Regions from separate parts of the Exiguobacterium sp. UBA5002 genome, predicted to be linked through region 3. Evidence: riboswitches for the same ligand, from Rfam matches in the RefSeq annotation. Region 3 holds a riboswitch; each other region holds the start of a gene.
What was found. Region 3 has a riboswitch for S-adenosylmethionine ahead of B4C70_RS14750 (LLM class flavin-dependent oxidoreductase). Riboswitches for the same ligand answer to the same signal wherever they lie in the genome.

Region 1 (5,884 bases), on a different contig from region 3:
CAGGCAATCAGGAGCGCAATGCGATATGCAAGCGTCGGGCGGTCTGTCGGTTCAGCATGCCAATACATGATGATATGGTGGGCAAGTAAGACAATACCCAGGATTCCTAATATTCCAATGAGTACTTGCGGCATAATGAACGATCCTCCTGTTAGTAATATCTAGTCTTATTTAAACATAGTTCATACGAATTTCGTCAGGAAAAGTTTCCCGTCCCACATTCCTCACGGTATACTGTAGAAAAATCGTAAGCGATCAAGGGAGGGCATTTTTTCATGAAAACCTTTAAATTATGCACATTGCGCATTTTAATGGACGAGTCAGGACGTGATACGACGATTCCCGTCGCCATTCAAGACGGACTAACGGTCAGTACCGAACAAACGGCACAATGGGTCGCAGAAATCGTCGTTCCTTCGAGCGATCAGCCGATCGTCGATGAATTGTTCACAAAACATTTACGTGCTTTGATTGAAATCACGATCTCACGACCCGATAATGACCCTGCCGCGATGATCGTCACGCCTCTTGAACGGACTGCCTTAAGCGAACACGTCTCCTATGTCTTCACTGGTAAGATGGTCATGATGAAGAATGATTTATCCGAATCGATCTTACGTGAAGTCGTCGAAGATGGATTCGCTGGTGAGGAACTCGTCCAAGAATACAAGGATCGTCGTTCAAAACGCGGTGCACATATCACGAGTATCGCTAAAGAAACATTTAAACAGTATCTAGCAGAACATCCAGAAACACCGATTTCTTAAGGTTTTTCGACTTCGTCCGTGATGTGATCCGCTACATTGATTCGATCAATCGTATAGTGGTCCGTATATTGGATATAATTCGCACATGCATTTTTCAAAGGTGTCCGGTAACTGAATGTCTCATCAATCGACGATAAGGCTGCTTTGATCGTATGCGAGTGACAGACGATTAAGATTCGTTTCCCCTCATACGTTCGTGTCACTTCCTGTAATGCTTCGAATACGCGATCCTGAATCGCTTGTTCCGTTTCAAGACCCGGAACACGTTTCGTATCGTTCGCTTGAACAGCTTCATAAATCGACGCAACCGGTTCACCGGAAGCAGCTCCGAATTCGCGTTCGACAAGTCGCTCGTCTGTCGCTGTAATCGTTAAACCAACAGCACGACCGATGATTTCTGCTGTCTCAACGGCACGCGACAAGGGACTTGCTAATAAGACATCCCACTTTTCATTCGATAGATAAGCGGCACTGAGTTCCGCTTGTCTTTTCCCTGTTGCATTCAACGGGATATCTTCTCTTCCCTGAATCCGTTCGTTTAAGTTCCAATCCGTCTGACCATGCCGCACTAAACAAATTTCAGTCATGTCTCTGTCTCCCTCATTTAAGAAATATGACTGATTGTATCATGTTTTCCATTCGGAAGTTGTCGTGGTGGCAACAGTAGTACCTGACAGGTGAAACGTTCAATTCGTTCAAGCAATCGCTCGATCTTTAACGGATTTTCCGTCTGAGCGAAACTGGCAAGTGAGTGGGTGCCATTCGGAAAGGAAAACAAACGAACATCTGCTCCGACATCTGCTCCCTTCTCAACGAAATGCAAGGCTTGAGAAAATGGGACGATTGGATCTTTTTTACCGTGCAAGAGCATGATGGGCGGGGCATCCGATGTTAGGTGCGTGACGGGTGAGACGTGCGTCATCAGCTTGCGCCATTCTTCTCGTCCCCCCTTGTAGAACTTAATGTGGGCAATCCAAGTCTGAATGAAATTAAACAACAAAAAGTTCGTCGGTGGATATAAAGCGATCACACCACTGATCAATGGCATGTGGCGCTCATCACGCTCACCAACGAAAGCAGATGGGGCAAGTGCCGTCGTCAGCATGAGTGCGGCTCCGGCTGAGTCTCCCCATACCATCATCCGTCCTCTTAGAATGCGAAGACCCTCTGCTTCCTTATTCAAAAAACATAACGCATCCCGTACATCTTCGAGGTTATCCGGAAAATAACTGCCCTCTTCGAACAAACGATACTCAATACTACAGACGGCAACTCCGAGTTCAAGCAGACGGTCGACGATTGGACTAAAGCAGAACATGTCATCGCGCTCTCCACGAACGAATGCACCACCGTGTGCATAGATGGCAACTGGAAACGGTCCTTCTCCCGGTGGATAATAGAGATCGAGCTGTAAGATGCGGTTTCCCACCTGTTTGTAGGTGAGCGTCCGCGGTGCAAGTTGTTTTTCTGTGAGTGGCAAGGCGGGTTCGGTCCATCGAAGCAATGCACCATAATTGTTCCAGATACTCGCTCCCGCTGCTGCCGTCGTCAATAACGCAGCTCCCCCCATTAGCCATGCAGTTTCACGTTTCACTTGATCACCTCCAAAAGACGTGCTAGTTTCTTCACTTTATTATCCTTCTACCCCGTTTTAAAAGAAGTCGAACGTCTCGGTATTCGTACTTGACGCTTCACCAGCGTTCCGCTATAGTGAGAAAGTCCAAATCGGAATAGTTACGTTTTAATAATGGAGGTATCATATAATGAAAAAAATCATTCCCGCTTTAACAGTCGCTTTCGCAAGTGCAAGTGTTCTCGCTGCTTGCGGTTCGAATACCGATTCATCGACTTCAGATAAAACCCAGACAGAAGTCTATGCATCAACGTTCGCGACGGCTGCTATTGCCCGCGAAATCGGAGGGGATCAAGTCAACGTCAAGATGATCGTCCCACCTGGAGCAGACCCCCACTCTTACGAGCCGACGTCAAAACAACTCACCGAGATTGCTAAGGGCGACTTGTTCCTCTTAACCGGTACGACGCTCGAGCCGTATTCGAAAAAAATCCAGGAGAGTCTAAAAGGCACGGATGTCCGCTTCGTCGAGACGAGTAAGGACGTCAACTTACTAGAATCGGATGCTACACTCCATGCACATGAAGAAGAGGGGCATAGTGAAGACGAACATGCCCACGAAGAAGAAGGGCACGATGATCACGCAACGGATAAACCTGCGCATGAAGAAGAAGGCCATGACCACGGAAAATACGATCCACACGTCTGGCTCGATCCTACCAACGCAAAAGCAATGGCACGTTCCATCACAGTCGCTCTATCAAAAGAAATACCAAAAGACAAAGCGACATTCGAGAAAAACTTAAAAGCGTTCGATCAGCAAGCTGACGCACTAGATAAAGAATTCAAACAAGCCGTCGCTGATGGATCGAAAAAAGAACTTCTCGTTACGCATGCCGCTTACGGTTACCTCGCAGAACGATATGGTTTCACGCAACTGCCGATCGCGGGAATTTCTCCTTCCGATGAACCGTCACAAAAGCAACTGGCTGCTTTAGTGAAAGAAGCACGGATGCATGATTTGAAATACGTCGCGTTCGAAGAAACGGTCTCACCTAAGGTCGCACGTGTCATTCAAAAAGAAATCGGAGCTGAATCCGTGACGATTCATAATCTAGAGTCCGTCACGAAAGCACAGCAAAACAGCTCTTATTTTAAATTGATGGAAGAAAACGTCCAGACGTTAAAACAAGCACTTCAGTAAAGTACAGTTGACACGCGTTACTCAATGCGGTACGGTAAGAAACGTGTTTTAAACAATTGAATGACTTCTTTTTATCGCGAGAAACGGAGGGACTGGCCCAATGATGTTTCGGCAGCGGACGATTTGATTCGTACTGTGCCAAATCCAGCAAGCGAAAGCTTGAGAGATAAGAAGAGCGTCTTTATTTCATAAAGACCTCCTTCTTTCTTGCGAAGGGGTCTTTTTTGTATCTTTGAGAAACGAGGTGTCAACAATGAATGAAACGATCATGCCTAACAAATGGGCACTGCTTCCCCTCGTCGTATTCCTGGTCCTCTTCATCGGAGCCGGGATCTTCTATGACGACTTTTACAAATTTCCGATCCTTATCGCCGCATTGATCGCTTTGATCTTTGCTGCAATCACGACGAAAGGATCCATCAATCAAACGGTCGAACGAATCGCAACGGGTGCCGGAAATCCTGATATCATGATCATGGTCTTCATCTTCTTATTAGCCGGTACGTTTTCTGGAACGGCAGAAGCAATCGGTGCCATCGATGCAACCGTCAATGCTGCTTTGACGTTCCTACCTCCGTCATTACTGATGAGTGGTCTGTTCATCATCGCTGCCTTCATCTCGATGGCAATGGGAACATCGACTGGAACGATTGCTGCACTCGCGCCGATCGCCTTCGGTATTCATGAAGCGACAGGCATCAACGTTGCGATCGCAGCAGCGTCAGTCGTTGGTGGATCGATGTTCGGCGATAACTTGTCGTTCATCTCGGATACGACGATTGCTGCCGTCCGTACCCAAAAAACGAACATGCGCGATAAGTTCCGGACGAACTTCATGATCGTCCTACCGGCTGCTATTTTGACGGTCATCCTACTCGCATTCGTTTCTGGTTCTGGTGACGTCGTCGAAGCAAAAGCATTTGAATTCTACAAGTTGATTCCATATCTTGCTGTCATCGTCCTTGCACTATTTGGCGTCAATGTCATTCTTGTCTTAATTGGTGGTACGTTACTCACCGGCATCATCGGTATGATTGATGGTAGTTTCGGCTTGAGTGGCTTCGTCCTCTCGATGTCAAAAGGAATGATGGGCATGGCGGAAATCTCCATTTTGACGCTCCTCATGGGTGGTCTCGTCAGCTTGATCACGTTCAACGGTGGAATCGTCTACTTGAAAGAGACGTTGACGCGCAAGATTTCTCAGCGTCGCGGTGCCGAATTCAGTATGGCAGCACTCGTCAGTGCGACGAATCTCGCAACGGCGAACAATACGATCTCGATTCTCGTCGCTGGACCACTGGCAGCTGAAATCGCTGATACGTATGAAGTCGATCGCAAGAAATCAGCGAGTATTCTCGATATCTTCTCTTGTGGGATTCAAGGTATCATTCCGTATGGGGCGCAACTCTTGATTGCAGCAGAATTGACGAAAACGGCTTCACCGGAACTGATTCCGTATCTGTTCTATCCGTTCCTGCTCTTCGTCTGTGGATCGATTGCCATCATCTTCGGTTTCCCACGTCCAAAGAAATCAGTTGCTCAACAAGAAAAAATCTCTTCTTAACAAACGACAGGTCCGATCGCTATGATCGGACCTGTTTCGTTATTTTTTCTGCTTCGCTTGTCGTTCTAAAATCAAATACGCGATTGCTGGAAGTGGAAACTGAACGAGTCCCGCGCCTCCCCATACCCACGGGTTACGTCCTGATTTTCGTACACTGAAAAATAGGCTAACTGCTTGCGTGACCAACAAGGCACTAATACTAAGCCAAGCTCCCTTTGATAGCTTTTTATTCTTTTGAGCCATCCTTTCTCCCCCTCTTTCTGACATACGGTCAGATGTGATGAATTCTCTTTTATTTTAACCCATTCTATTCCTCCATGAGCATGGAAACGGACGGTTTCGTTCGTTCGTGCTAAACTAAACGAGCAAATCTAAACTACGTTTTATGAGGAGGAGTAACACATGCAATACGCAAAACTTTCAAACGGTATTACGATTCCCCAAATTGGATTCGGTGTCTGGCAAGTAGACGAAGAGACAGAAGCACCCGCTGCTGTTGCTGAAGCATTACGTGTCGGTTATCGTCATATCGATACGGCTGCTGTCTACAAAAACGAGCGCGGTGTCGCAAAAGGAATCAAGGAAAGCGGCGTGAAACGTGAGGATCTCTTCTTAACGTCAAAAGTCTGGAACGATGATATTCGTGCCGGTCGGACGAAGGAAGCATTCGCAGAATCGCTCGAACGTCTCGAAACAGATTATCTTGACCTTTATCTCATCCACTGGCCGGTCGAAGGCTATATCGAAGCGTGGAAAGCAATGGTTGAACTGTATGA
Region 2 (5,884 bases), on a different contig from region 3:
CGGACGTCCAGCGAAGAATTCGTATCGTTGACGAAGGACGGTAAGGAATACGGAAAGTACCGATTTAAAAATGGTATAACAACGCAAGGGGCAGTCTTGAACAAAGATACGGAATCATCGCTGAAGAAAAAAGGATGGACCGCAGTGAAGTCCTACCGTAAAGGCAACACGAACTACATGTTGAACCTGGATCATGCAGCCGTCTATGAGAAGAAGGGGAATTACGTCACCTATTTCTTCGACCAACATGATGGGAATAAGGTGAAAGCGACACTGTCGATTCCGAAAGACGTCGAAGCGAAGAAAAAGGGTTTCTATGGTACGGCTTCGAATGCGTTACGAACGACGGATGAGAAGCTGATGCTACGATTGATGAACTGGGAACGGGCTGACTACAAGTTAAATCCGTTGGCTCCGTATACGGCACTGAAGCCAGTGACACGCGGTCATAGCGAAAATATGGCGAAGAATAATTTCTTCGCACATACGGATCCGCAAGGGCGTGATCCGTTCGACCGGATGAAGCGTGAAGGAATCAGGTTCAGCTATGCTGGTGAAAATCTATCAATGGGCTATCCGAATGTCTTTGCATCACATTGGGGCTTAATGAATTCAAAAGGGCACCGAGAAAATATTTTGAAAAAAGAGTACAAACAAGCTGACATCGGTGTGGCTTTCCGGAGTAACGCGCCATACTTCACGATTAATTTCCGAACACCTTAAAATAGAAAAATGGAGGACGATATTTCACGATGTCGTCCTCTTTTTCATGAAGCGGTGTGTTTTACACTAAAGGCAGGAGGTGGGGATGTTGGAAATCCGTCGATTGAATCCAGAAGATGCAGTACTCTATAAAGCGTTGCGATTAGAAGCCTTACGAAACCATCCTGAGGCATTTGGCTCTGATTATGAATCAGAAAAAGATCGATCCGTCGAACGGTACGCAACTCGTCTTGAAAGCGAACAGTCGATGACGTTTGGTGCGTTTCATGAAAATGAACTCGTCGGTGTCGTCACTATCGTCTGCTCCGAGCCGTTCAAGATGCGACATCGAGCGAATGTATTTGCGATGTACGTCACGCCACGCGCCCGAAAACAACAGGTCGGACGACGCCTTGTAGAAGAGGCATTACGTACATTAAAGCAGCATCCTGTAATTGAGCAAGTCCATCTCTCGGTCGTCCGGACGAACGAAGCTGCTAAAGCGTTGTATCGGTCGCTTGGTTTTGAATCATACGCGATTGAACCACGGGCGCTGAAAATCGATGATACCTATCATGATGAAGAACTGATGTGGTATCGGTTCTAACACCAAACGACCGGAATTCAAAGAGATGATCTCTCCTTGAATTCCGGTCGTTTTTTACATCAGTTTGCCCATTCAGGCTTGCTGAAGCCTTTGAATGATTTTTCGATAACTTCATTGAAGGCGTCCGATTCGACGGCTGCTTTTAAGTCTTTTGCGACTTGTTTGTCCGCATCTTTCGTTTGGACAGCGACGAGGTTCCGGTATTGTTCGTCCATCGTCTCAAGTGCTAACGCATCAAGTAAGTCGAATTTCGCAGCAAGTGCGAAGTTCCCTGGAACGGCTGAGATATCGACACTTTCGACAGCGCGTGGCAGTTGAGCCGCTTCGAGTGGTTTGATGACGAGTTTCTTCGGATTCTTGACGATATCTTTTTCTGAAACGGTCAGAGGATTAGCATCCGGCTTGAGTTCAATCCACCCTTGTTCCGCAAGCAAGTTCAGTGCCCGTGCTTGGTTCGTCGGATCATTCGGCGTCGCGACTTCAGCACCTGTCTTGACGTCGTCAAGTGTCTTCGCTGTCTTGCTGTATAGTCCCATCGGTGCTGTCGGAACCGTGATCAGTCCTTTTAAGTCGAGATTCTTTTCTTTAGAAAACGTCTTGAGATAGATCGAATGTTGGAACAAGTTGGCGTCGATATTGCCGCTACCGAGGGCGATGTTCGGTTGAATGTAATCGCTGAACTCGACGATTTCGACTTTGTAGCCTTTCTTTTCGAGTTGTGGCTGGATCGCTTGTTTGACCATGTCGCTATACGGACCGCTCGTCGCCCCGATCTTGATCGTCTTGTCTTTTTCATCAGCGCTGCTGTCTCCACATCCTGCGAGGACTCCTGCACCGAGTAAGGCTGTTGCTAAAAAGGCATATCGTTTTTTCATGATTGCACTCTCCCTTTGCATGTATGATTAGCGTTTATCTGTTTTTCGCGCCAGTTGATTGCCAAGTGCTTGAATACTTTGAACGATGACGATGAGCACGACGATCGTCACGATCATGATGAGATTATCGTAGCGATAGTAACCGAAACGGATCGCGAGGTCACCGACACCACCGCCGCCGACGATACCAGCCATCGCTGAGAAGCCGATCAAGCTGATCGTTGTTAATGTGATGCCCTGAATGATGCCAGGGAGTGCTTCTGGTAAAAGGATACTGACGATGATCCGTAATGGTTTCGCACCGCACGCTTCCGCTGCTTCGATCAAACCAGGTGGAATCTCACGCAGTGATGTTTCGACGAGTCGTGCGAGAAACGGAATCGCTGCGACACTGAGGCTGACGGATGCTGCCGTCGGACCGATTGTATTGTCGAGTAAGAACTTCGTTAACGGAATGAGGGCAACCAGCAAGATGATGAACGGTAGCGACCGGACGATGTTGACGACGAAGTCAAGGACACGTCGGACGGCAAGGTTTTGAAAAAATAATCCCCGGTCTGTGACGAACAAGAGAATCCCGAGCGGAATCCCGACGACCAATGCAAAGGCAAGTGAAATTCCGACCATCCACGCCGTCTCGCCGAGTGCCTTCAAGAGCTCAGGTAACATCGTTTGAATACGATCAAGCCACATCCTGAATCACCTCGAGTGCATGAAGTTCCGTCGCGAGCCAGTCGAGGGCAGGGGCGATTTGATCAGATGATCCCGTCAAGCTGACAATCAGGACACCGAAGGCGACGTCTTGAATGTAGTCGACCTTGCCGTGCAAGATGCTGACTGAGATATCGTAACGGCGGATCGCTTCTGATAACGTACTCTCACCGGTCTTTTCGCCCGTGAACTGCAAGCGGATGATCTTGCCTGGGGTTGCCTGTAAGATGCGTTCCGGCAATTCGATTTGTAGTGCCGTATCGACGTAATGTTGCGTCACTGGATGCTTGGCTTGACTAAACAAGTCATAGGTTGAGGCGACTTCAACGACTTCACCTTGCGACATGACCGCGACGCGATGGCAAATCTGTTTGACGACATCAATCTCATGCGTGATGAGGACGATCGTCAGTCCGAGACGTTCATTCAAATCCTTCAGCAGTTCAAGGATCTGTAGTGTCGTAACGGGGTCAAGAGCTGATGTCGCTTCATCACATAACAAGACGGTCGGATCGTTCGCGAGTGCCCGGGCAATCCCGACGCGCTGTTTCTGCCCCCCGCTTAATTGGCTCGGGAAGTTCGTCTCGAATCCTTCGAGTCCGACGAGCGAGACGAGTTCGCGAATTCGCTCCGGGAAATCTGCTCGTTTAACGCCAGCGGCCTTGAGCGCAAAAGCGATGTTATCCGCGACGTTGCGCGACTGAATCAATTGGAAATGCTGAAAGATCATTCCTGTCCGCAAGCGAAGTTGACGCAAATCTGCTTTTGACATCCCGCCGAGCGAGACACCGTCGACCTTGACGGTTCCTTGTGTCGGATGCTCAAGCCCATTGATTAGGCGAAGCAACGTACTTTTACCGGCACCGGACTCACCGATGATTCCGAAGATTTCTCCTTTTTGGATCGTCAAATCGACATCCCGTAATGCAAAAATCGGGGTCCGGTCTCGAACGAACCGTTTTGTAATGTGTTTGAATTCAATCATCCGCTCATCTCCTCATACAAAAAAAGTCGCTTTTTCCTAGTAGCAGAGCAACCAGAAAAAAGCGACGAAAGTGTAAGATTTCGTAACTTATCTCTCAGAATGAAAATCATTCTGTAGGATGTGGCACCGTTCCTTACAGGTGGTTGCCGGACGTCGTTGGGCCTAATCCCTCGGTCGCTCTCGATAAGTAGTTATGCTGTTGGGATTTACTTTAACGGAAATGATTCCCATCTGTCAAATGTTTTTTCAGAATTATTCCGCAACAGGTGTCCGGAACAGGTTGAGCGTTCCGATTCGATCGACGGCTTCTTCTAGACGTTCGACGTCAGCAATCAAGCTGATCCGGACGTAGCCTTCACCGTATTCGCCGAAGAAGGATCCAGGGGTTACAGCGACGTGTGCTTCGTCAAGCAGGTGATCGGTGAAGCTTTGGGACGTGTAACCTTCAGGAACAGGAAGCCAGACGAAGAAGGAACCGCCCGGACGTGGTCCACTCCAGCCAATCGCATCGAGTTTCGCGAACAACGCATCGCGTCGTGTTTCGTACAAGCGACTTAACTCGCGGACACATGTCTGGTCACTCGTCAGAGCGACGGTCGCAGCATGTTGAATCGGTGTGAAGGCACTGACGTAGAGATGTTCTTGGTACGTCTCGATGCTTGAGATGACAGACGGATTACCGATCGCAAAGGCGATCCGGAAGCCGGACATGTTGAAGCGTTTCGAGAGTGAGAACAATTCGATCCCGACGTCTTTTGCACCTTCCGTCTGCAGGAAGCTCCGTGTCGGACCATCGAAACTGATTCCGCCGTATGCTAAGTCATGGACGACACAGATATCATGGGCATCGGCGAAAGCGACTGTCTGTTCGAAGGCTTCTGCCGTCGCAGTCGCACCCGTCGGATTACTCGGGTAGTTGAGGAACAACATCCGGGCACGCTCGACGTCCGTCGTATCAAGTAAGTCGTAATCGGGTAAGAAGCCGTTTTTCTCGAGCAACGGAAGTGTAATCGGGTAAGCACCAGCGAGTGCGGCACCAGACAGGTAATCCGGGTATCCTGGATCCGGAACGATGACTCCTTCTCCAGGGTTGACGATTGTCTGCGGTAAAGCGACGATTCCGGCTTTACTGCCGAGCAGAATCGCGACTTCCGTTGCTGGATCGATCGTGACACCGAACTCAGTCGCGTAAAAGCTTGCGACGGCTTGTTTTAGAAAATCATGTCCACGAAACGGTGGATATTGAAGGTTCGTTGGCTCGTCGATGGCTTGTTTTAAGGCATCGAGGATATGTACAGGCGTCGTCTGGTCGGGTGTTCCTTGACCAAGTGTGATGACATCGTGTCCGGCAGCTTTTACAGCACCGATTCGGTTTGCGAGCTCAGCGAAGACGGGAGCAGGAAGCCGATCAATGGCGATGGATGGAGCGAAATGTTTCATGGATGAATGCCTCCTTCGTGGTATTGTCGTCAAGGATAACGAATATTCAGTCAAAAGAAAAGAACTTTTTCGAAATTCAAAAAAATTGTCGGATAAACAGGTACAGATAAGTGGAGCGGGAATAAAGAGTAGGGAGAGGAGTGGGAAGATGAAGCGAGCTAACTGGAAAGAGGCAGTCGTCTATCAAGTCTACTGGCGTAGCTTTAAGGATTCGAACGGGGATGGGATCGGTGATTTGCGAGGTGTCATCGACAAGCTCGATTACATCGCTTCACTTGGTGTCGATGTCGTTTGGTTGAATCCGTGTTACCGTTCGCCGGACGTCGATAACGGCTATGATATTGCCGATTATTACGAGATCATGGAAAAAGCGGGAACGATGGGAGATCTCCAGGAGTTGATCACGGCCGCTCATGCCCGTGGATTGAAGGTCATTCTCGATTTAGTCGTGAACCATACGAGTGACCAGCATGACTGGTTCCGTCAGTCGCGGGAGCGGATCAACGATAAGGATGACTGGTATATCTGGCAGGATGGCACGAAAGAGACGCCTCCGAACAACTG
Region 3 (5,884 bases):
ATCACGTCGTTATCCGTTCGTTGGCTTTACGCCAGAACGCGAAATCGGAAATGATCTCTTGATGGTCGATGGTCTCTCGAAGACGATCGATGGCGTCAAAGTCCTTGATAATGTCCGCTTCTCGTTGAACAAGACGGATAAAGTCGCGTTCATCAGCCAGAGCGATATCGCGATCACGACACTATTCAAAATCCTTATGGGTGAGATGGAACCGGACAGCGGTACATTCAAATGGGGCGTCACGACTTCCCAATCATACTTGCCGAAAGATAACTCGGAATTCTTCGAAGGCTCGGATAAGACGATCCTCGATTGGCTCCGTCAGTATTCACCGGCAGATGAGAGCGATACGTTCCTCCGTGGATTCCTCGGTCGGATGCTCTTCTCAGGAGAAGAAGTCATGAAAAAAGCATCTGTCTTATCCGGGGGCGAAAAAGTCCGTTGTATGCTTTCAAAAGCGATGCTCAGTGGTGCTAACGTCCTTGTACTCGACGATCCAACGAACCACTTGGATCTCGAATCGATCACGGCACTCAACGATGGTTTGATCGCTTATAAAGGCGCAATGCTCTTCAGCTCGCATGACCACCAGTTCGTCGAAACGATCGCGAACCGCATCATCGAGTTGACACCAAACGGTATCGTCGATAAAGAAACGACATACGATGAGTATTTGAACAACGATACGATCCAACAGCAATTAACAGCGTTATACGCACAATGATTTTAAAAGAGACCGGAACTGTCGTTTCGGTCTCTTTTTTGAACACGTTGAAGGAGGAATGCGATATGCGACATCGCGTATGCGCTGCGTTGATTGAAGAGCAACAGATTCTAATGGTCGAGTTACATACCCCTTCCCGGACATTTTGGACGTTACCCGGCGGAGGTGTCGAGAACGGTGAAACTAAAGAGCATGCCGTCGTGCGAGAAGTGTTAGAAGAAACGCATCTTCACGTCACGGTCGAACGGAAACTTTACGAGATTTCAATGGATCAAGGAACAGAGACATGTTTTCTCGTTCGCCGTGTCTTAGATAGTCCTGAACCTCGACTCGGGATCGATCCTGAACTATCGCTTGATCAACAAGAATTACGAGCTGTTCGGTTTCGACCATTAAAGGAGCTTCAAGATGATTCACAGATTTCTCGTTTGCGTCGACTATCGTAACGATATAATCTTTGGATTAAATGAAAATTTAATAACCGTATTTATACTTAAAAATAGTAGTCGGTAACTAAGCTTTTTGATAATCCAAAATCGCTCGATCCAGCGATAGAAAACGAGAACGTTATCAAGGTGTCGACTGCCTATCCGTTTTACCGAGTGGTCACAAATCGTATACGAATCGATAAGATATGAAAAAACGGATTCTCAGGCGCGGGAATCCGTTTTTTCATGCATTGTTCTTCTTTTGTTTCGCTGCCTCTTCTTCGACACGTTGCAACAAGGCCTGAACAATTTTCTCGTTTTCTCGTTCGCCACCGAGTGACAAGAGACTTTTCCCAACGAAGTTTGCCCCTTCATTTTTTCCTGTATAAATCAACAGACAACGAGCGTGTCCAAGTGGTTTGAGCGTAAACGTCATCTCAATCTTAAATATTTTAGCTAACGTGAATCCAATCGTATTTTGTTTAAAGTCCGGCTCATTCGTATAGGCTAAATCGGTCACGATATAGGTTTCAAGTCGATTACCCTGCATGTATGTTTGACGATACGTCGAACCGACGACACCCGGTTTTCGTTCAATCACCTCGTGCTGGACGACGTTTGGAATCAAACGCTGCAATCGCGTGTGATCAAACAAGTGCCATGCTTCCTCAATCGGAATATCGAGCTGTCGTTCTTCTCTCCACGTAATCATAGATCCGCCCCCTTTTCTATAGAAATACCCTGTCATCCGGTCTTGTAACGTCCGGTGACAGGGCGAGAGCAGATTCTTATTTTACTGTGCTTGTTTCAAGGGTTGCACCGAGGAACTTCGCTAGTTCGAGCATACCGTAGCGTCCTGCAGCTGCCTCGGCATCCGAATTATAGTTCGTATTCGTATTGACGTCATACGTATAGATCGTACCTGACGCATCCTTAATGAACTCGATGCCTGCGACCGCGATTTGGTTCGCTTGAAGGAATGCTTCATACTTTTGGATGATCGGGTCATCGAAGCCTTCAACGATTTGGAACTTCATCGGTGTTTGCGGTGCTTCTTCACCGACTGGGCAGAACAAGTCGTCGATCACGCATGCATCCGCTGGGCAAAGCTCAAAACCTTCTGATGTATCGACTCGAACCGCGTAGACGAACTTTCCACCTACGAACTCACAACGTGTGATGTACGGTTCTGGTGCTTGAATATACTCTTGAATCAACGTGATGCCATCGACTGGTTCGTCGAATGTCGGACCGTCGAGATAAGCTTCAAGTGCTTCAATCGAGTGGAACAGCTGGACGCCGAGACCTTTTCCGGCACGGTTGTGTTTCGTGATGAATGACGAAACACCGATCTCTTTTGCTGCTTGTACGATTTGATCGCGTCCGACGGCAGCCGTCGTCTTCGGTACACGAATCCCAGCCTTCCGCAACGCCGTGTATTGATTGACTTTGCTGACTTCAAGACGAAGCGCACGCGTTCCGTTAAAGACGGTCCGGTCATGCTCTTCTAACCAAGCGAGGACCCCTTCCGTCAATTCCGGCGCGTAACGATGCCCCCGCGTATGCGAAGAGGCACTCATCCGGCTGTAAAAGACGCCTTCTGGTGGCAGTTCGTCCAGCGGAACCATCCCTTCATTCAAGTGCCACTGTTCATATGGTAATTCGAGTTCTTCGAGACGTTTGATGAGATGGTCCGTCCATTCTTGATTTTCGTGGAGAATATGAATTTTTGTCATGATTGTTGACCTACCTTTCGTTTCGCTTCGACCAGTGGCATTACGTCACGAGCAAAGCGTTCCATTTCTTCAAGTTGTGGTGAGAATTGTAACAAAAGTAACGTGACACCAACGGTTTCGAACGCTAGAATCCGTTCAGCGATTTGTTCTGGTGTTCCGATCAAGTTCGGTCGTAGACCACGGTTCGAGACGGAATAATCGTTCCGCTCGACCTGTTGCTCCAGTTGCGATTTACTGATGAAATCCTGATAACCGGCATAACCGGCGCTGTCTTCCTTGACGTCTGTAATGCGTTGCCACTCAAGAAGCGCTTCTTCTTCCGTATCCCGACAAATGATGTAGGCAGCAAGACCGAAACTCTCGAGCGGTGCGTGTCCCGTCGCTTCCCGGCGTACTTTCATGTCATCGATTTTATGAGCCACTTCTTCGACCGTGCCCCCGTGCATGACGTAGGCATCACAATGTTCGACGATCGTTCGCTTTCCAGCTTCACTCTCTCCACCAGCGTAGAGCTTGATCCCCGGACGCTGGACTGGCTTCGGATGGAGTTCCGCCTGTTCGATCGTGTAGTGATGACCGGAGAAGCTATACGGTGACGCATCTGCCCATAGTCCCTTCATGACCGTGACGAACTCTTCCGTCCGAGCATAGCGTTCATCGTGCGCTGTGAAGATACCGTTGTATTGTTTCGCTTCCTCTGCCCACCACGCTGAGACGACGTTGAGGGTAAAGCGTCCACCACTCAACTGATCGATGTTTGCCGCCATCTTCGCCGTCGTCGCTGGATTATGGAACCCGGGACGAACCGCTGTCATGATCTCAAGGCGTTCTGTTGTTGCAGCAATCGCCGCTGCCGTTGTCCATGCCTCAAGACTCGGTTCCTTGATGCCTTTGATATCGTTCAAGTTCAATTCCGCAATCAACGTCGTCGAGAAGCCGATGCGTTCAGCTGTTTGTGCGACTTGTTTCGCATAATCGAATGTTGCTGGCATCTGTTCATCCTCGACGTTACGTAACCATCCCCCAAAAATCGGTAACCAAAAACCATACTCCACTCCATCGTCCCCCTTATCATAAAAAAACGCTCTTTTCGAAGTTCGAAAAGAGCGACGGTATCTTGTCCTGTCCGCTCTTATCTTCAGAAGGTATTCCTTCCTGGAAGTAGCACCTTCCGCCATAGCGGGGTTGCTGAAGTGTCTTCGGGCCAGTCCCTCGACTTCTCTAGATAAGATGTGTTGCATTCATCGTACAGAATTCATTGAACTAAAGCAACCATTAAACCGTCTTTTCCTATCGGATTTATTTCAAAGAAAAATCCCGACGTAGTGTCGGGATTCCGGATTAATATGGTGCGACGAAATCTGATGTTGGCTCTGGTGCTTGTTCACCACGAACACGATCATAGAATTTGGCAAGCGTGACGCTGAAGTATGGTCCAACCCATAAGACAGCAAGACCAAGTGTAACGATTACAAGTAATGCCCAACCAATGAATGATAGGAAGAGTAAGAATGCTTCCATCTTGTGACCATCCATGAGTTGGCGTGAACGCGTGATGGCCTCGAGGATACCGATCGATGGTTCATCTCGAAGGATGTAGAACGTCAACAAGTAAGAGAATGACTTGATGATACCAGGGATGATTAAGAGTAACGTCCAGAGCGCGATAAAGATGAACTGAACAATGGCCAGCCCCACCACTTTCAGGAACATACCATATGGCTCAAACAAATCCGTCACTTTCGTTTCTTCGCCACGAGCAATCGACATGGCAATCCATGTCCAACCGACTCCTACTGGAATCAATAAAATCGACACCAATGATACAACGAGATCTATACTACTAGACGGCTCATCGATATCCGATCCAAATAAATTAGGAACACCCTGAATAATACTAAACAGCAGAAAAGCTAGGACTGCAAATCCCCAACGACCGCTGAGCGACTCCTTCGCTGCTTTCTTTAATTGAGATGACATGAGTAAGGTCCTCCTTGAAAAATAAGTTCTCACCTTACTCTACGGCTTAAAATTTCTAATGTTTCACTCTTTTTTCAATAATTTCCCGTCTCGTTGCTGGTTGAGCCAAGCACGCTCAAGTTGTCGTCCACATGTTAGAACGAACGTTGAACATCGAAGCGCTTCATCGCAAACGAAATGTCATGTTTTTCGTCTATGTACGCTGATATATCTCCACAGCCGGATCCTGACGCTTGTATTTCGCGACGATGACGATCAAAACCGTGATGATCACAAGCAGGAACCAAGAAGACAATTTTCCAAGATCAACGACTGCCCAGCCTCCTTCCTGATGCGGATAGACCCAGCCTTTAAAGAACGTCACGATGTTCTCCGCGATCCAAATGAAAAAGGCAATCAGTAAAAAGGATAGGACGAGCGGCATCCGGTAGATCGTCTGCTCGATCGTAAAATGAACCCATGACTTATAGAAGACAAGGACGACGAGGACCATCAATAGCCAGCGTGCATCGAAGATCCAATGGTGGGTGAAGAAGTTGAGATAGACGAGACTGCCTACGCTGATCGCAAGCCAAGGCGGTGGAAATGCTGTGAAGCGTAAATGAAATCTTCGGAACGCTTGACAGACATAACTTGCGACACTTGCATACATGAATCCTGCATACAAGGGAACACCCGCCACTTTCGTTAGAGCCTGTTCCGGATAACTCCAAGACCCAACGTTCACTTTGAACAGTTCAAGTGCTAGACCAATCACGTGAAAGAGTAAGATCAGTTTGAACTCTTCCAGCGTTTCATAACGCGTGACAAGTAAGACGATTTGGACGAGAAGACACCATAGCAACAGGAGATCGTATCGCGCGATCGGTTCAGCAGGAAGATAACGTGAAAGAGCAAGCGCTGCGAAAATCATAACGGGAAAGACGCAACAGACGGCTTCTATGTATGTAAAACGAATCAGGTGCCGGATCGCTTTCATCCTGTCATCTCCTTTTTTCTTCAGTATACGTTTCTCT
Region 4 (5,884 bases), on a different contig from region 3:
TGTACTGAATCGAAAAGGCAGCGATTTGACCGCTGACAGCTGTCCCGAGCGCTACACCAACGTTTTGTGCGACATAGATCGCATTAAAGGCACGACGCCCGCCTTCAGGCCAAATGACACCCGTCATCGCGTAGATCGTCGGAAAAACCATCCCACCGACGAATCCAATCAATCCAAGCATCGCGACGTATCCGAGGTACGTCTGATGAAACAGCAACAAGCCGACAGAAGACAGGACAAGTCCGATGACACTGATGACAAGCGTCTTCTTGCCACCGAGACGGTCAAACGCTTTTCCACCTAAGTAGTTTCCGACGATTGCTAAGGCCGAGTTGACGAACAACGCCATCCCTGCTTTTGTCATCGACTCTCCTAAATATTCATGAATATATAATGTATTAAACGGCCATAAAAAAGAGGATCCCGTCGTATTGATGGCCATCGCAAGGACGAGGATCCAGACCGCTTTTGGTAATTTTGGCATACCTGTGGTCCTCCTATTTCATTCTCAACCTTGCCACTTTACGCAATCCGTCCCCTAGCTGTCAAGCCACTTCGCTTTTCGTCAACGAATCAAAAAATGATATAATGCAGAAAGAATCTTGCACATACTGAACCATTACTAGAAAAACAGACCATAGGAACAGGAGTCTATGCCATGTCACTTGCCCGTGTACTACCTTATACGAAACAATTACTCGAGTCCGTTATCGAACCCGGAGACTGCGTCGTCGATATGACTGCCGGAAATGGACATGATACACAGTTTTTAGCAGAACGCGTCGGTCCAGAAGGAAGGGTTCTTGCGTTCGACGTCCAGGCACAAGCCATTGAGGAATCGACGCGACGTCTCGACGAAGCCGGAATGTTAGCACGCGTCGACCTTTATCATGAAAGCCATATCCATGTCGGTGCCCGTCTTTCGGACGAACAACGTCCTGTCCGCGCCGGTGTCTTCAATCTCGGATACCTGCCTGGAAGCGACAAATCAATCACGACGACCGGAGAAGAGACGCTTGAAGCACTCGATGCCCTCCTCCCAGTCCTCGCTCCCGGCGGTCTTGTCGTCCTCGTCGTCTATCACGGTCACCTGGAAGGAAAACGTGAACGCGACGCTGTCCTCGATTACGTCACAGCCCTTGATCAGCAAGATTATGCCGTTCTCCAGTACCGTTTCTTGAATCAACAAAATCATCCCCCGTTTATCATCGCGATCGAGAAAAAAGTGCGCTGACAGTAGAAATAAAGAAGTGATGGCTTCCGCTATGGAAACCATCACTTTTTTCATTCTTCGACTAATTTAAAAAACAACAATAATTTTTCCGCAAACCGTGTATTCAACCGTTCAAAGCTGAAATGCGGGAAACCGTGTAGACGTTGTAAGTAAATCTGATCGCCACCCATTTTCCGGCATACTTCAAGCGTCAGTTTGACGTCTGCGAACTGATCGTCTGGTGCATAAAAACAAGCCAAGTTTACACGAGGCAGTTTTTTTCGTTCCTCGTCATGTACGACGATCTCTTCTTCGATTTCCCGGTACTGCGCATACGTCAGTTCACCGATGCGAACGGTATCTTCCGTACTTTGACCAAACGGCAACGTACCGAGTGGCGCATCGGGACGGAAACGATCAAACGCACTCGCGAAGACTTGTTTGACACCTCCGAGTTGTTTCGACGGATGCCAATCAAACAATGGTGAAACGAACGCAAGACTTGCGACTGGTAGTTCATATTCTTGCAACAGACGATTGACGACGAGTGCGCCCATGCTACAGGCGATGATATGAATCGGTAGCTTTCGTTTTCCTGCTTCGCGTAATGCTTCTTTTAACAGTTGACCGTGCTCTTCAAACGAAATGCGACGTGGTGCGTCGACGAGTAGCACTTCATACTCTCTTTCGAGTACTCGAATCAAAGCTTCACTCGGACGGGCACGCAGTTGTAACGGATAGACTAATACGATGATTCCTGTTGGTTGTTCAACCACAAACTCACCTCTTCACTTCATACTTCCTTTTCACGATACCTTATTTCAAACGCAAACGAAACCGTCCCGAGACGGATTTCACGAGGCAACATGGCGAAGACGAACGACTGATTCCGCTTGCCCAAACACTTCTTCCGTCATCTCACTAAGTTCTTCAAAACCAAATGAGGTCAGGAATTGACGCGCTTTATAGTTACGTGCTTCCACGTATACTTCGAGTGGGACGGCTCCTTGTCGTTCGAGTTCACGGATCAATCGTCTTCCGATTCCGTTTTGCTGATATTTCGGTAAGACGTACAGACGAACGATCTCCCACGTTCCTTCGACATCAACAGCATGAATGAAACCGACGATTTCCTCGTCGATGATTCCGACATAAAAATACTCTCCCCGTGCTTCTTCCGCCGTCCGGATCGCACGAACGACTTCTTCTTGCGGATACGCCTCCTGCACGAAATGCGCTTTCGAACGTTCGGAATAGATTTCTGCATACGTATCCAACCAAGATGTGACGGCAATGTCATGAATATGTCCTGCATCAGCTGGAATAGCTTCGCGTATTTCCATAATCGGAACCCCCCTTTGTATTCATACGAATCGACTCATGTACTTTTACCCTCTTCTAGAAAAAACATTCGTTTCCTGCAAAGTTCCGCGGAAACAAAAAAGTCCGAAAACCCGCGTAGGGTTCTCGGACTTTTTGATTATGCGAAACGTTTTGCTTGTTCTTCAAGAACTGCTGCTTTATCTGTTTGTTCCCATGGAAGCTCAACATCTGTACGACCGAAGTGACCGTATGCAGCTGTTTGACGATAGATCGGACGACGGAGATCAAGCATGTTGATGATTCCAGCCGGACGAAGATCGAAGTTTTCAGCAACCAATTCGACGAGTTGCGCTTCAGGAAGTTTTCCTGTACCGAATGTGTCAACCGCGATTGATACTGGGTGCGCGACACCGATTGCGTACGCGAGTTGAACTTCTGCTTTATCTGCAAGACCTGCAGCAACGAGGTTCTTCGCGACGTAACGTGCTGCGTATGCAGCTGAACGGTCGACTTTTGTTGGATCTTTACCTGAGAATGCTCCACCGCCGTGGCGTGCGTATCCACCATACGTATCAACGATGATCTTACGACCCGTCAATCCAGCATCTCCTTGTGGTCCGCCGATGACGAAACGACCAGTTGGATTGATGAAGAATTTCGTTGCTGCGTCGATGTATTCAGCCGGGATGACCGGTGTGATGACGTGTTCTTTCAAGTCAGCTTGAATTTGCTCAAGCGTAACTTCTTCCGCGTGTTGTGTCGAGATGACGATCGTATCGACACGAACCGGCTCGTTGTTCTCGTTGTATTCGACCGTGACTTGTGTTTTTCCGTCCGGACGAAGGTAGTCGAGTTGACCGTTTTTACGCACTTCTGCCAAACGGCGTGCGAGACGGTGTGAAAGCGAGATTGGAAGTGGCATGAGTTCTGGTGTTTCTTTCGTTGCGTAACCGAACATGAGACCTTGGTCTCCTGCACCGATTGCATCGATTTCTGCATCAGACATGCTACCTTCACGTGCTTCAAGCGCTTGGTCTACACCAAGAGCGATGTCTGCTGATTGCTCATCGATTGATGTCAATACAGCACATGTGTCCGCGTCAAAACCGTATTTCGCGCGTGTATAACCGATCTCACGAATCGTTTCACGAACGACTTTTGGAATGTCGACGTAAGTGGATGTCGTGATCTCACCTGCAACGAGAACGAGACCTGTTGTAACAGAAGTTTCTGCCGCAACACGCGCGTTTGGATCCGCTGCGAGGATTGCATCAAGAATTGAATCCGAAATTTGGTCACAGATTTTATCTGGATGACCTTCAGTGACTGACTCCGACGTGAATAGTCGGCGATTAAGGTTTGTCATGTATGACCCTCCCAAAAAAGAATTTGACGGTGTACTCATTTCCCCTAGTTGAGTGGGACGGTAAAATGAAAAAAACCTTTCCAAGTCCAAAAAATGGTCAGGGAAAGGTTGTGCGTTCTTCCTTTACCCTCTTATCGTTCGAAGTGTTTACTTCGCTTCAGGAGAGCACCTTTTCCCTCATTAATATGTGAATTAATGTAGGACGGTTGCCGGGTTTCTTCGGGCCTTGTTCCCTCCACCTGCTCAGAATAAGAGTATCCGTTACGAATTACATGATATAAAGTTGTAACTACTCTGTCAAGCAAGGTTTCAAATTCTAGTCGAAACTTTTTGAAAGAGATGTTAAACTGTTAATGCTGAAAGCGTTTCCAGATAAATAGAAATCAGCACTAGAAAATGATTGCTCTCTCTTTAGTATGTCACATATAATAAATGTGTCATGCTAAATACAGTGAGCCAAAACCAACGTAGGGGAAAGGTGGGGTCAGGATGCCGATGACGGTCCTGAATATCGAAGAACTACTCAAGAAAGAGCATGTGTTCAAACAACTATCTGTTGCTGAACTTGTCGAACATGCGATTCTAAACGAAGAAGGTGTCCTTGCTGAGAACGGCGCATTATCTGTAGAAACGGGGAAATTTACAGGTCGTTCACCAAAAGATAAGTTCATCGTCCGTGATTCTTCCTGCGAGTCTCACATTGATTGGGGTCATGTCAACCAACCAATGGATGGAGACAAATTTGAACAATTGTTGCAAAAGGTTCTTCGTTACATGAACGAAGCTGATCATCTCTACTACACAGAAGCTGCTGCTGGAGCAGATACGCACTTCACCCTTCCGGTCCGTGTGCTCACACAATATGCTTGGCATAACCTGTTTGCCAAACAACTCTTTTTACGCGAGTATCCTGAAGTGGCTGCCTTCGAACCGTTCACGGTCGTCTACGCGCCACATTTCAAAGCAGATCCTGCCGTTGACGGAACGAACTCCGAGACGTTCATCGCGATGTCGTTCGAACACCGGATCGTCTTGATCGGTGGAACGGAATACGCTGGAGAAATCAAAAAGTCGATCTTTTCCGTCATGAACTACCTCTTGCCACAAGAAAACGTCCTTTCGATGCACTGCTCGGCAAACGTCGGACACGAAGGCGACGTCGCCTTGTTCTTCGGTCTATCTGGTACTGGTAAGACCACCCTTTCAGCCGATGATAGCCGTCAATTGATCGGTGACGATGAGCATGGTTGGTCGCACGATGGTGTCTTCAACATCGAAGGCGGATGTTACGCGAAGACGGTCAATCTATCGCGTGAAAAAGAACCGCAAATCTTTGACGCGATCCGTTTCGGAACCGTCCTTGAGAACGTCGTACTCGACGAAGCCCGTCATCCTGATTACGATGATACATCGTTGACGGAAAATACGCGTGCTGCTTATCCGATCACTGCAATCGATAACATCGCTGTTCCGTCACGCGCTGGTCATCCGAAGACGATTGTCTTCTTGACAGCTGATGCGTACGGCGTCTTGCCTCCGATCAGCAAATTGACGAAAGAACAAGCGATGTATCACTTCCTATCAGGATATACATCAAAACTCGCTGGAACAGAACGCGGTGTCACGGAACCAGAAGCGACCTTCTCGACGTGCTTCGGTTCACCATTCCTTCCACTGATGCCTGAAAAGTATGCGACGATGCTCGGCGAATTGATTGATCGTCATGGTGTTACCGTTTATCTCGTCAACACGGGCTGGACAGGCGGTGCTTACGGAACAGGTAGCCGCATGAAGCTATCTTATACACGGACGATGGTCAACGCTGCCGTTAACGGCACACTTGCAACGATTCCAACAGAAGAACACCCGATCTTTGGACTTCATATGCCGCTCGAAGTTCCTGGTGTTCCAAGTGAGTTACTCAACCCGGTACGCGTCTGGTCGAATCCGGACGAATACGACACACAAGCGCGTTCGCTTGC

Region 1: it holds a riboswitch for S-adenosylmethionine, as region 3 does, so the genes downstream of both, B4C70_RS04205 (Na+/H+ antiporter NhaC family protein) here and B4C70_RS14750 (LLM class flavin-dependent oxidoreductase) in region 3, are expected to answer to the same signal.
Region 2: it holds a riboswitch for S-adenosylmethionine, as region 3 does, so the genes downstream of both, B4C70_RS10865 (methionine ABC transporter ATP-binding protein) here and B4C70_RS14750 (LLM class flavin-dependent oxidoreductase) in region 3, are expected to answer to the same signal.
Region 4: it holds a riboswitch for S-adenosylmethionine, as region 3 does, so the genes downstream of both, metK (methionine adenosyltransferase) here and B4C70_RS14750 (LLM class flavin-dependent oxidoreductase) in region 3, are expected to answer to the same signal.

The regions. Positions count from the first base shown of each region.
Region 1 is NZ_DGYQ01000019.1:12,078-17,961, forward strand. It holds gene B4C70_RS04180 (hypothetical protein) at 1-134, opposite strand, end outside; gene B4C70_RS04185 (YwpF family protein) at 276-767, shown strand; gene B4C70_RS04190 (histidine phosphatase family protein) at 764-1,354, opposite strand; gene B4C70_RS04195 (alpha/beta hydrolase) at 1,372-2,361, opposite strand; gene B4C70_RS04200 (metal ABC transporter solute-binding protein, Zn/Mn family) at 2,531-3,544, shown strand; SAM riboswitch class I at 3,613-3,717, shown strand; gene B4C70_RS04205 (Na+/H+ antiporter NhaC family protein) at 3,798-5,108, shown strand; gene B4C70_RS04210 (hypothetical protein) at 5,148-5,351, opposite strand; gene B4C70_RS04215 (aldo/keto reductase) at 5,511-5,884, shown strand, end outside.
Region 2 is NZ_DGYQ01000035.1:5,383-11,266, reverse strand. It holds gene B4C70_RS10885 (CAP domain-containing protein) at 1-723, shown strand, start outside; gene B4C70_RS10880 (GNAT family N-acetyltransferase) at 809-1,309, shown strand; gene B4C70_RS10875 (MetQ/NlpA family ABC transporter substrate-binding protein) at 1,369-2,184, opposite strand; gene B4C70_RS10870 (methionine ABC transporter permease) at 2,212-2,877, opposite strand; gene B4C70_RS10865 (methionine ABC transporter ATP-binding protein) at 2,867-3,880, opposite strand; SAM riboswitch class I at 3,965-4,070, opposite strand; gene B4C70_RS10860 (aminotransferase class I/II-fold pyridoxal phosphate-dependent enzyme) at 4,133-5,320, opposite strand; gene B4C70_RS10855 (alpha-glucosidase) at 5,469-5,884, shown strand, end outside.
Region 3 is NZ_DGYQ01000048.1:87,402-93,285, reverse strand. It holds gene B4C70_RS14770 (ABC-F family ATP-binding cassette domain-containing protein) at 1-724, shown strand, start outside; gene B4C70_RS14765 (NUDIX domain-containing protein) at 790-1,170, shown strand; gene B4C70_RS14760 (hypothetical protein) at 1,397-1,864, opposite strand; gene B4C70_RS14755 (ATP-grasp domain-containing protein) at 1,941-2,888, opposite strand; gene B4C70_RS14750 (LLM class flavin-dependent oxidoreductase) at 2,885-3,943, opposite strand; SAM riboswitch class I at 4,018-4,120, opposite strand; gene B4C70_RS14745 (DUF975 family protein) at 4,230-4,868, opposite strand; gene B4C70_RS14740 (DUF817 domain-containing protein) at 5,062-5,847, opposite strand.
Region 4 is NZ_DGYQ01000034.1:37,308-43,191, reverse strand. It holds gene B4C70_RS10565 (MDR family MFS transporter) at 1-484, opposite strand, end outside; gene B4C70_RS10560 (class I SAM-dependent methyltransferase) at 638-1,234, shown strand; gene B4C70_RS10555 (serine aminopeptidase domain-containing protein) at 1,285-1,989, opposite strand; gene B4C70_RS10550 (GNAT family N-acetyltransferase) at 2,068-2,556, opposite strand; gene metK (methionine adenosyltransferase) at 2,694-3,902, opposite strand; SAM riboswitch class I at 4,031-4,157, opposite strand; gene pckA (phosphoenolpyruvate carboxykinase (ATP)) at 4,392-5,884, shown strand, end outside.